One region of the Lysinibacillus sp. FSL P2-0066 genome, then DNA from elsewhere that is predicted to be linked to it. Evidence: riboswitches for the same ligand, from Rfam matches in the RefSeq annotation. Region 1 holds a riboswitch; each other region holds the start of a gene.

Region 1 (3,153 bases):
TTTCTAAAAACATAAAAATAAAACGATAGATTAGTTCGACGAGCTCAACCAATAAAGAGGGGAGTCGCCATTGTCTTAGCACATAACATATTCCTTGTACAGAAGTGGTTAGAATTAAAAAGTATAAACAACTAATACTGCCAAGGACTATAAAGAACAGCTGTTGTGCTGCTAACATACTTGCATTCCCGATAAAGACAGTCCAATTGCTCCAGGTAAACGACCAAATATGGGCAGGGAGTGCATTCGTTGATGATGTAAAGGAAAGTAAAATAGAAACGAGGCTTGTTAATAAGAAAAAGCCAGGTAGCAATAATAATTTGAAATAGTATGTAAGCGGAATTTTTGCACCTACAATGATAAAAGCACTCATTACAAAAAATGTAATGAGTGAAAGTCGTTCATCTCTCATAATGAGCGTTATGAGAAGTAGTCCAAGTGAAAATATCATTTTTTCTAGCGGATGAACGGACGCTAGCTTATTCAGATAGGCATACTTATCAATGAGTAACATAATGGTTAACCTTCTTTGTGTTTGCCACGCATATAGCCGATGAAGTAGCCAATAAAGCCAGCTCCTATAGCTGCCTGTAGCACGAATAATAAGCTTTCGATTTCACCACTAGGTGGCTCCCATAGACTCTCAAACCATGGCTCATATTCCGCATTGATTTCACCAATAGCTGCTTCTGCCTCACCATCAGCACCACCAAATTCAGCACCTTTTTGTATGAACAACGGAATAATGGCTAACAACACTACAATGGCTAACAGCAATAAATTTTTTTTCATCTTTAATGTGCCTCCTTTGTTGAGAAAACACGTAAAGTTTTTAATTCGCTAATATTGTATTTTTTCAAGAAATTCATCACAATGACGGTTAAAATGCCTTCACTCACGGCTAAAGGAATTTGAGTTAAGGCAAAAATACCTGCAAACTTTGTAAAGGATGCCATAAAGCCTCCAACCTCAGAAGGGAAGGCTAGTGCTAGTTGTACAGAAGTCACAACATATGTACCTAAATCACCAAGCATGGCTGCAAAGAAAACGGCTAGTGAAAATGACAAGCCTACTTTTTGTGCTCCTTTAAAGACAAAGTAAGCAATAAAAGGACCTACAATAGCCATAGAAAAGGCATTAGCCCCTAAAGTTGTAATTCCTCCATGAGCTAATAATAAAGATTGAAATAATAAAACGATTGTTCCAATTACACTCATTGCTAGAGGGCCAAAGAGTACTGTCCCAAGTCCTACACCAGTTGGGTGAGAGCAACTACCTGTAACTGAAGGGATTTTTAGGGCGGATAGCACAAAGGCAAAGGCTCCTGAAAGCCCCAAAAGCATTTTGGTTTCAGGATTTTCATCAATGGTTTTTCGAATAGAACGCAATCCTAGAATGATAAATGGGATAGAGATCACCCACCAAAAAATAGCCCATTCGATTGGTAAAAAACCTTCCATGATATGCATGGCAAAGGCACGTTTTGGCACGATTAAAAAGGCCAGTAAAAAATAACTAAGTTTCCACCATGATAATTTCAAAAAGCTTTCCTCCTAACTAATTAATAGATTTTTAGAATATTGCGTGCGTAATTAAAAAAAGCACTTCTCCTTAGGTGGAAAAGTGCATAGCTAAAAAAGCAAATAACAGTCTCATCTGCTAAGCCGCACACCTATCCTCGTAGGTTGAAACGATCACTTATTTTTCGGCAGGTCTCCTGGCTCTAGTTCAATGCTTTATAGGTCTTCCCATCCGTTGGACAGTGACATATTCTATAAAGCTCCCTATTACAGTGGCGGGACCGCGCCGGACTCAAACCGGCTTCCCTTTTAAGCAAAATGACAAGCACTTTGCACCGAAAAACATTCAAATTGTGAGATTTCACGACAAAGTGTAACATGAATTTCCATAAATATGCTATACCTTTTATGAAATTTTTTAAATTAAAGGTCAACGGTGAATATTCTGATAAAATTTTGTGCGCAAATTATATAGATTGTATAAATTTCATACCTAGTTCCATTCAAAATTGATAAATTTGTCATAAATTTTTAAAGAAATATTGAAATTTTAAAATAATAAGATATGATAAAGACAGTTTTCTATTTAAAATTCTAATAAAAATTTCATATAAAACGTCAATAAGTGCTCGAATAGCTCGAGATAATAGGGAAATTGGTGAAAATCCAATACAGCCCCCGCTACTGTAATAGCTGATGAAATCGCAAAGCCACTGGTGCAAACTTGGGAAGGTGCGACAGTAAAATGAAGCTTAAGTCAGGAAACCTGCTTATTTGATTGTGCATGCAAACTTTTCGGAGGGAGAAGTTGAAGCGAAAGCGGGTACCTGTATTTCATTCTATTCGTTTTTATTTGGCTTCTACAAAACCTTTACTCTTCGTTATAGAGTAAAGGTTTTTCTTTTTCCAAAAAGCAAATGAGGGGAGACAGAAGATGACAACTTGGAATTTAGAGGGGATGAAAACACATCTCTTTATTTGCAATGGCAGTAGCTGCATGAAAAAGGATGGGGAGGAAATTACCTTAGCCATTCGAGATGAGATACAGCGGCAAGCACTCGATCAGGAAATACATACGACAAGAACGCGCTGTAATGGACGCTGCAAGGATGCTTGTGTGGTAATCGCTTATCCTCAAGGAAACTGGTATCGTGTGCCATCAACAGAGCATGCTAGAACACTAGTACAAGATTTACATCATGAATCCTTATACAACGAACATGTCTTTACACTTCGTGAAGGTACATTACAGCGTACTGCTCAAACAACTGCCATTAAAGGGATCGAAAAGGTGAAAGAGGGGTAACAACATGGCGCAAAAAGGAAAAATTTTCGTAGTAGGCTTTGGACCTGGAGATTTTAAGCATATTACGACACGTGCAGTAGAGGCTTTACAACAAAGTGATATGATTATAGGCTATAAAACCTATGTAGAGCTGATTCAAGATTTAGTAAGTGCAAAATCGATTGTTAGTACAGGCATGACAGAAGAAGTGTCGCGTGCACAGGAAGCCGTTCGTCAAGCTGAAGCAGGGAGCATCGTCTCAGTAATTTCGAGTGGTGATGCAGGCGTCTATGGCATGGCAGGATTAGTCTATGAGGTGTTAATTGAGCTAGGCTGGACAGAAGCAAC
Region 2 (3,153 bases), 610 kb from region 1:
GCGCTGATTGCCTATGGATAAATGATCGGCATGACAGGCATTGCTGAAGGTATTACCTGTTCCACGTGGATTTGGCTCCATTAATAAATGAACTTCTGCATAATGCTTGAGGGGCTCGAAATGACCATAGCCCGTTACGGTTGTCGCAATGGTTTCCATATATAAAATTTGCGGCTCACCAAAGGAGACAGCTATTGAAAAACGCGTCATTAATACCTCTGTCAGGACCTCCAATTGAATGGCACCCATAATATGCACATGGATTTCCTGAAATTTTTCCTGCCAGACCACACGCAAGGACGGTTCTTCTGCTTCGAGTAAACGGAAAATCTGTAGCACTTCCTTGATATGTTGATCACCCTCATATTGAACCTTTGCCTGTAAGGTTGGGACAAGCTCATAGGGCTGTGATAGCATCGTTGTACCGATTCGATCCCCAATGTTTGCCTGGCTCAGTCCTTTGACAGCGAAAATTTCTCCTGCCTCTACCTGTTGAACGGTCTCAAAGCGACTGCCGTTATAAAGGCGAATTTCGGTCACTTTTTCTGTTACTTCGTCAAATGAAAATTCATCTCGTACATGCAACGAGCCCTTGGTTGCCTTCATAAAGGTTAAACGCTGGTGCCCATCATGACGAATCTTAAAAACCTCGCCCTCAAACGGGGCATCCTTGTCAAAATGGGAAGCCGTTAACAGCGGGAGCTGGTCAAGAAATTCCTGAATGCCCTCATCCTTTAAGGCCGAGCCAGCAAAGCAAGGGAAGGCACCTTCATTTTTAATCATTTCCTTTAATTGAGCAAGACACTGTTCATGCTCCAATGACTCATTTAGAAAGGCATCAAGCAATTTTTCATCGCGCTCCGCCAGCCATTCCATGATGCTATTTGATACATAGTCTGCTCGCAGCGGTTCATCGATGAACAACACATGCTGAGAGCAATCTTTGTGAAGCTGACTCATGACAGCCTCCACATTGGCACCTTCACGATCAATCTTATTAATAAAGAAAAAGGTAGGAACATGGTATTGACGTAAAAGTTGCCACACTGTTTCTGTATGGCCTTGTATCCCTTCGACAGCGCTAATGATAATAATGGCATAATCCATTACTCGAATGGCACGCTCCATCTCAGGGGAGAAATCGACATGCCCTGGCGTATCAATCAATGTGTATGTATCGTCGCCAATGCTCATGCGCCCCTGCTCAGCAAATATTGTAATGCCTCGTCTACGCTCTAGCTCATGATGATCAAGAAAGGTATCCTGATGATCGACTCGACCACGGGCTTGAATACTATTTGTATGAAAAAGTACTTGCTCAGAGAAGGTCGTTTTCCCTGCATCCACATGCGCAAGTACACCGATTGTTTTGTACATAGGAAATCCTCGTTTCTATAGATTGCTATCTTTTTATTGTAACAGAATACTAGCTCCTTTATTTCTTGTAAAATAGTTCGTCTTTATGTCGAAATAGTGCTAATATAATGATGATTATACTATTAGCATCATACTACTGATTGCGCGATAAATTTTCTTCTGCTAGTCTATCAATAGTATTGAACATTATAGAACGTATTGGTGCAAATGGCATTTGTCATTTGCTTAAAAGGGAAATCGGTGCAATTCCGATGCTGTCCCGCAACTGTAAATGGGGAGTCTATACAGCATGCCACTGTAGTGAAACTATGGGAAGGCGTATAGATGATGAACCTAAGCCAGGATACCTGCCAATATGTATTTTTTGACTAAGAACCACGAGGATGGGGATAGTGATATAGGTAATGATACCGTTATTTCACTATGCTACTCTCTTGGCGACAAGAGGGTTTTTTTATGCCCTTCCAACCACCTGGGTAGTAAAGAAGTCTCTGATTTCTTTCTATATTTTAACAACAAAGGAGAAAAGGACATGAAGAAATGGAAAAGTATCTGGCTGATGATAATCATTGCCTTGGTCGCTGTTTTAGGGGCTTGTAACGCAAAGGACAAAACAGAATCAGCAGCACAAGGTGAAAAGGTTGAGCCATCCGAGGCAGCAGCAGAAGTAACCATTGAAAATAATGACACAACACAAACATATAAGGAAGCACCGACAAAAGCGATTAGCTTAAATCAACATGTAACAGAAATCATGCTAGCGCTTGGCTTAGAGGATTCTATGGTAGGGACGGCTTACTTGGATGATAAAATTTACGAGCCACTGCAAGAGGCATACGATAAAGTCCCTGTCCTTTCCGATCAATACCCAACGAAGGAGCAAGTCATTGATGCCGAGGCAGATTTCCTATATGCGGGCTGGAAAAGTGGCTTCGGGGAAAAGGGTGTTGGCACACCAGAAGAGCTTGAAGAATTAGGCATTCATACGTATTTACATACGGCTTCCAACATGACAAAGCCAACATTAGAGGATATTTTTACCGATATTCGTAATATCGCGAAGATTTTCCGTATTGAGGATCGTGGTGAAGCTTTAATTGAGCAGATGACGAAAGATGTAGAGGCAGTACAAGCTAAATTACCAAAAGATAGCGAAAAATTACGGATTCTTGTGTTTGATAGCGGTGAAAAGGATGTATTTACAGCGGGTCAAAACTTTATGAATGAGCTAGTGACAATCGCGGGTGGACAAAATATCTTTGGTGATGTGGAATCAGGCTGGACAACTGTGTCGAAGGAAGATGCAGTGGACCGCAATCCAGAGGTAGTTGTCGTAATTGATTACGGTGAAACAACAGCAGAACAAAAGATCCAATTCTTAAAAAATGATCCAGCATTGAAGGAGATGGAAGCTGTTAAAAATGAGCGCTTTGTTATTCTACCACTTTCAGCAGCGTCTGAAGGGGTTCGTGCGGCAGAGGCGATTGAAATTTTAGCAAAGGGCTTCTATCCTGAAAACTTTTAATCCATTCGAGCTAGCGTTTTGCTAGCTCCTTTTTTATAAGGAGCGATAAAAATGAACGCATTTCAAAAAAATGTACCAGATCAAACTTTTGAAACATTAAACCGTCATGGTGAATTCACACGTCTTGCAGTCAGCCCCGGCATTATCAATAAGCATTATACGCCTGCGCAATTTCAAAAAATAGCCGAAATTGCAGGCGAAAAGGGAGCAATAAAGTATTCGGCCTCCTACAGTATTCTCGTATCCATTCC
Region 3 (3,153 bases), 2.2 Mb from region 1:
CTACGAGTCTAGCAAAGCTCATAACAACTACCATCGTGATGATAGCACCAATCATACTGAAGGTTGGCAGCGCATACAAACCGACAACAGGTATAGAAATACTAAAAAAGATCGTTAAAACAGCACCAACAGAAGCCCCTGATGAAACCCCTAGTGTATATGGATCTGCTAATGGATTTTTTAATAAACCTTGGAATGCTGCTCCAGCAATAGCTAGAGATGCGCCTACTAGTCCCGCTAATAACACGCGAGGCAAACGAATTTTCCAAAAGATATTGGCGGCTGTTTCATCAACCGCCTTATTCCACAATACTTCTAGTGGAATATGAACTGAGCCTATTGCTACGCCACACCAGATGCTAATAAGAAGAAGCGTACATGTTAGTGTATAGGCTAGTGCTATTTTTTTCACTTAAATACCTCAGGATAGATCGCTTTTGCTAATTCTTCTAGACCTTCTGCTAAACGTGGTCCTTGACGACTTGTTGTGCTTTCATCTACCTGCACAATCGCATTATTTTTCACGGCATTAATCGTATCAAAGCCCGCACGTTTTGGTATCTTCGTTAAAATATCTGGTACATAATGATATGTCACCACGATGACATCTGGGTTTTTCGCGATAATTTGCTCTGCATCAATTTTATACCAATTATCGCCATCTACAGCTACATTCTCTGCATTGAGCATTTCAAGCATTGCATTCATAAATGTGCCATTACCAGCTGTATAAATATCTGGCTCATCCGATGCTTCAACTAACACTTTTTTTGGTTCAACGTCCTTGACTTTAGTCAAAATTCCTTCTACTTTAGCCTTCATATTAGCGACAATTTTTTCTGCCTCTGGTAATTTTCCTGTAGCACGTCCAAGCTGCTCAATTGTCGTATATGTTTCATTAAAGTCTTGTGCATTTTTTACTACAAATACTTTTAAACCTGCCGATTCAAGCTGTGCAATAGCCTCTTCTGAAAGAGACATGCTAGATTCGTGAGAAAAAACGATATCTGGTTTTAAGGCAATAATTTTTTCAATATCGTATTCCATGCCGCCAACCTTATCCTTCTCAGCTGCCTCTGGTGGATAATCGTCGTTGTCAGTAACACCAACTATTTCATCATTTAAACCGAGTCCAAAAAGAATTTCAGTGTTACTTGGAATAAGTGAAACAATTTTCTCCGGAGGTGCTTCGAGTGTAATGTCCTTACCAAGGGCATCTGTTATTGTCATTGGGAATGTTGCTTCATCCACCTGTGCCTTTTCTTGCTGTGTTTGCTGCTCATTAGCTGGCTTGTTATCCTTTGCTTCCTGTCCACAAGCAGCTAGCAAGCCCACTGCTAAAAATGCTGATAATCCTATTTTCCAAAATTTCTTCATGTGAATCCTCCTTGGTTGATCCGTGCGATATTTCTTATTCTAATCAAAATAATACCCCTCATCTTTGAAAGATGAGGGGTCAAAATCGCACCAAAAAACTGATACAAAATCCACCACCCTATCCTCGTAGGTTGTATGTCGTTATAAAGGCAGGTCTCCTGGCTAGTGCTGCTTGCGATTTTTCAAGCCTTCCCGAAATATTCAGTGGCATCATTTGAAAAAACTCACACTTACAGTGGCGGGACCGCATCGGAATTACACCGATTTCCCTTTTCACTTTACTTAAGTAAAGAACCTTTATAATATTCAGTTGATTTCATTATACATGAAAATGAAAGAAGTCGCCTCCATTCAAGACGACTTCCAAGCTATTATACAATTTCAGAAAAGTATTGGACTGTTTTCATTTGAGCACCCATTTCTCTTAATGACCATGTCTGCTCTAAATAAACGTCCGCAAGTTTTTCATATTTCCCACCAAATTTATGTGCCCATTCAACCGCTACAACACTTTCATAAAGATGAGCCATCTTTTTCGCCATATCTTTTGCTTCAAAAGTTTTCGTCGCTTCGTCTAAAGCGCTAAAGAGTTGTAGTTTCGCAGACATATCCTCCAATTTTTCTTTAACGATTTGTACCAATGAGCTGTCAGCTAATTTGTCTAATCGTTCCTTCATCTCATGTACAAACAATTCATGGGCATGGAACTTATCTACCAAACGAATGAGTTCTAAGGCCAAAATATTAGCCGTCCCCTCCCACACCGTCAACACTTGCGCGTCTCTTAATAAGCGTGGCGTTACAAAGTCTTCGATATAGCCATTACCTCCGTGTAATTCAATTGCCTCACTAGCATAATGAACGGCTTGCTCTGCCGTTTCCTTTTTCATAATGGCAATATATAAACGATTCATAATAAGGTCTTGCTGTGTTCCCTGTCCACTCGTCACTTTATCGTATAACTGAATAAGATCAAAAACTGTCGCTACCTCCACGTGCAACTTAGCTGCAAATTTACCTAAAGCATCCTGAATCATAGGGTATTGTGTTAAGGGCTTGCCAAATGCATGTCGATTGGTTACATAATGTTTTGCCTCTAAGAAGCCGCGGCGCATAATACCAATTGAAGCGACTGCATTACAAATTCTTGATAGATTTAGTGCTTCTAGCATGTAATAAATCCCTTTATTTTGCTCTCCTACAACATAGGCAAGTGCACCTTCAAATTCTACCTCACCAGAGGGAACAGCCCGAACCCCTAGTTTATCTTTCAGTCGGCGAATACGTAGATGATTCGCTGTTCCATCTTCTTTGCGCCATGGAACTGCAAACAACGTTAAGCCTTTGGAACCTGCTGGCGCATCTTCTAGTCGCGCCAATACCATCGCTACACCACACATGCCTGCATTGGAGGCAAAGTATTTTTCACCATATAGACGATACGCAGTGCCATCCTTTCTAGCCTCCACCACATTTGCACCAACATCAGAGCCTCCTTGACGTTCTGTTAAAAATGTCGCACCTTCATATAAATCTGTGTCACCTGTTGCACAAACATGTGGTAAAAAACGCTGCTTTACCTCTTCATCCGCATAATGATCTAATAGATAGGCAGTAGCCATCGTCAATGTTACGGGACAGTAAAAACCAGGCTCTGCATGTGATAGCATATAACCTTGCGCAAAGCTATAAACATAATTACCCTTGTGACCTAGCTGCGGAATATCCTTGTGTACATAACCGACAATCCCTGTATTATATGTCTCTTCAATCGTC
Region 4 (3,153 bases), 440 kb from region 1:
AATGGCCGTGATATTTGGCGTTCAAACCTGGCGGAGGTCAATGCGACAATTCAAGCCATTGAACAGCTAAGTCATGCTGCTGAACTATGGATTCAACCATCAAGTAACCTACAGCACGTTCCAATCACAACCTCTCTTGAAAATGATCTTGACCCTGTTTTAAAGCAGTCTCTGGCCTTCGCAGATGAGAAAATCGTAGAAATCACGGGGCTGACTAAATTCAGACGAGATAAAGATGGTTCCTTACAACATAATTTTTCAGAAAGTATGAAGGCGATTGAGGCTCTAAAAAATCATCCAATCCGCCAAAATAAGTTAATTCATCAAGCCGTTCAAACTGTGACAAAGCAAGATTTTGAACGACACAGTAATTTTACGAAGCGACAAACGATCCAACAACAAGCCTTAGGATTACCGCTGTTTCCAACAACTACAATCGGTAGCTTCCCGCAATCAGATGAAGTGAAAAGAAATCGTAATGCGTGGCGAAAGAAACAATTATCGAATGAAGCCTATGAAACATTTTTAGAAGACGAAACAAAGCGCTGGATCACTATACAAGAGGAATTAGATATCGATGTACTTGTTCATGGTGAATTTGAGCGTACAGACATGGTAGAATATTTTGGTGAAAAATTGACTGGCTTTGCCTTTACAGAAAAAGCATGGGTCGTTTCATACGGGTCACGCTGTGTGAAGCCTCCGATCATTTATGGAGATGTTGCGTGGGCCTCACCAATTACCGTAAAAGAATCAGCCTATGCTCAAAGCCTAACAAAGCGATTTGTAAAGGGCATGCTGACAGGGCCAGTAACGATATTAAATTGGTCCTTTGTGCGCGATGATCTTTCCCGTCAAGATGTCGCTTATCAAATTGCATTAGCACTTCGCAAAGAGGTGGAAGCACTAGAAAACGCAGGAATTTCGATTATTCAAGTGGACGAGCCAGCGTTAAGAGAAGGTTTACCGCTTAGAAAGGAAGAATGGGGGGCTTACTTAGATTGGGCTGTCAATTCCTTCAAGCTTGCTACATCTAGTGTCAAAGATGAAACACAAATCCATACACATATGTGTTACTGCGAATTTAATGATTTCATCGAACCGATTAGCGCACTAGATGCAGATGTGATTTCCATTGAAACATCGCGAAGCCATGGGGAACTTATTTCTTCACTACAAGTGCAACCCTATAATAAAGGAATTGGCTTAGGCGTCTATGATATTCATAGCCCTCGTGTACCAAGCGAGGAAGAAATGCTCACTATTATGAAAGATAGTCTACAGGTGCTGGACCGTCATCAATTCTGGGTGAATCCAGATTGTGGCTTAAAAACGAGAAAAGAAGAAGAAACCGTTGCAGCTTTAGCCAATATGGTTGCTGCTACTAAAACGTTGCGTCAAGCTGTACAGCAATCTACATTAAGATAACGAAATGATTTTTTAATCTACTACATCTACTCTCCAATTACGAAGACTAGGGTGAATCCCTAGTCTTTTTATGTTATTTATTATATTCAGAAAATAAAATTGACGTGACCATGCGAGCATGTTATGTTTATTACTAATTTCATAGCAATCATTACAAGTTTGAGTGAAATCGTCTTTCATTCAATTAAAAGGAAAATGGGTGAAATCCCCATGCTGTCCCGCAGCTGTAAATGAGTAGTTTTGTTTCAAATACCACTGAGTGAGTACTTGGGAAGGTGAAGCAAAATGATGATTCATGAGCCAGAATGCCTGCTTGTAAGAAGATTCATTGATGATCTACGAAAGATAGGGAGATGGATGGAGACTTGTTCATCGTGGGTTTTTCTGTCCTTATTCTTTTTTAGAATAAGGTTTTTTTATGCCTTCTCTTCTTCAACAAGTAGATTTATTTGTACTACGAATAGAGATAGGAGACAGAAAATGAGATTGACAAAGTATTTACTTCCTTTCCTGCTTGTCCTGACGTTCAGTTTACTTGCTGGCTGTACAGGCATGGATGAAGAAAAGGAAAAGACCTCAGCAAACCAAACAGATGAAAAAATGATAACGATTGGCTGGCCATTAGATGTAGGTCCATTGAATCCTCATACATATTTACCGAATCAAATGACTGCCCAAGCAATGGTTTATGAATCCTTGGTGGAATACAACGATGATGGTACTGTTACGCCTAAGCTCGCCGAAAGCTGGGACATCTCAGAGGATAAAACTTCGTATACTTTCCATCTAAGAAAAGATGTGAAATATTCAGACGGCACCACATTTAATGCAGATAATGTCATTCGTAACTTTGACGCCGTATTAGCGAATCGAGATATGCATTCTTGGATGGGGATGGTTAACCACATGAAAGAGGTTGTAAAAGTGGATGATTTTACAATTCGTCTGCAATTGGATGAGCCATATTATCCTGTCTTAAACGAACTTGCCTTTGTCAGACCTTTCCGTTTTTTAGGGGATGACGGATTCCCAGATGGTGATATGACGCAAGATTCTATCAAAGCACCGATTGGAACAGGCCCTTGGGTATTAACTGAATACAAAAAGGATGAATATGCATTATTTAGTCGCAATGAAAACTATTGGGGAGAACAACCATTAGTAGAACAAATAAAAGTAAAAATTATCCCAGACTCAGAATCTATTTCATTAGCATTTGAAAACGAAGAATTAGATTTAATTTATGGCCGTGGCATTATTAGTTTAGATAACTATACGTATTTAAAAGACAGTGGCAAATACAAAACTGCTACCTCTGAGCCTTTATCTACGAAAGCACTGCTATTCAATACACAATCTGGTCCATTATCTGAGTTAAAGGTACGTCAAGCCATTCAGTATGCTATTAATAAGGAACAAATGGTCGACAGTATTACACATGGTACGGAAAAAGTAGCGAACACATTGTTCTGGGATGCAATTCCTTATGCCAATATAGATTTAGCACCTATTGTATACAATCCAGAAAAAGCCCAACAATTGCTAGATGAGGCAGGGTGGACATTACCGAAGGGTGAAAAAATTCGTTCAAAAAACGGACAGCCGTTGACTTTAGATTTGATTTACATTGCATCCGATGCGATTCAAAAACCAATGGCAGAATTAATGCAAGGTGAACTCGCAAAAATTGGCGTTCAGTTGAATTTAGAAGGGGCAGATGTAATG

Evidence for each region. A riboswitch is a leader RNA that binds a small molecule or an ion and turns the genes downstream of it on or off. The one in region 1 is predicted to bind cobalamin.
Region 2: linked by a shared signal. The riboswitch ahead of MKZ14_RS10395 (ABC transporter substrate-binding protein) and the one ahead of MKZ14_RS13545 (energy-coupling factor ABC transporter permease) in region 1 are both predicted to bind cobalamin.
Region 3: linked by a shared signal. The riboswitch ahead of MKZ14_RS02660 (ABC transporter substrate-binding protein) and the one ahead of MKZ14_RS13545 (energy-coupling factor ABC transporter permease) in region 1 are both predicted to bind cobalamin.
Region 4: linked by a shared signal. The riboswitch ahead of nikA (nickel ABC transporter substrate-binding protein) and the one ahead of MKZ14_RS13545 (energy-coupling factor ABC transporter permease) in region 1 are both predicted to bind cobalamin.

What each region holds. Positions count from the first base shown of each region.
Region 1 is NZ_CP150202.1:2,706,701-2,709,853, reverse strand. It holds gene cbiQ (cobalt ECF transporter T component CbiQ) at 1-514, opposite strand, end outside; gene MKZ14_RS13550 (energy-coupling factor ABC transporter substrate-binding protein) at 520-792, opposite strand; gene MKZ14_RS13545 (energy-coupling factor ABC transporter permease) at 795-1,541, opposite strand; cobalamin riboswitch at 1,690-1,875, opposite strand; cobalamin riboswitch at 2,127-2,309, shown strand; gene MKZ14_RS13540 ((2Fe-2S) ferredoxin domain-containing protein) at 2,455-2,826, shown strand; gene cobJ (precorrin-3B C(17)-methyltransferase) at 2,831-3,153, shown strand, end outside.
Region 2 is NZ_CP150202.1:2,099,241-2,102,393, forward strand. It holds gene MKZ14_RS10390 (translation factor GTPase family protein) at 1-1,377, opposite strand, end outside; cobalamin riboswitch at 1,560-1,747, shown strand; gene MKZ14_RS10395 (ABC transporter substrate-binding protein) at 1,910-2,902, shown strand; gene MKZ14_RS10400 (precorrin-3B methylase) at 2,954-3,153, shown strand, end outside.
Region 3 is NZ_CP150202.1:538,538-541,690, reverse strand. It holds gene MKZ14_RS02665 (iron ABC transporter permease) at 1-412, opposite strand, end outside; gene MKZ14_RS02660 (ABC transporter substrate-binding protein) at 409-1,377, opposite strand; cobalamin riboswitch at 1,508-1,691, opposite strand; gene MKZ14_RS02655 (acyl-CoA dehydrogenase family protein) at 1,749-3,153, opposite strand, start outside.
Region 4 is NZ_CP150202.1:2,262,404-2,265,556, forward strand. It holds gene metE (5-methyltetrahydropteroyltriglutamate--homocysteine S-methyltransferase) at 1-1,428, shown strand, start outside; cobalamin riboswitch at 1,567-1,760, shown strand; gene nikA (nickel ABC transporter substrate-binding protein) at 1,909-3,153, shown strand, end outside.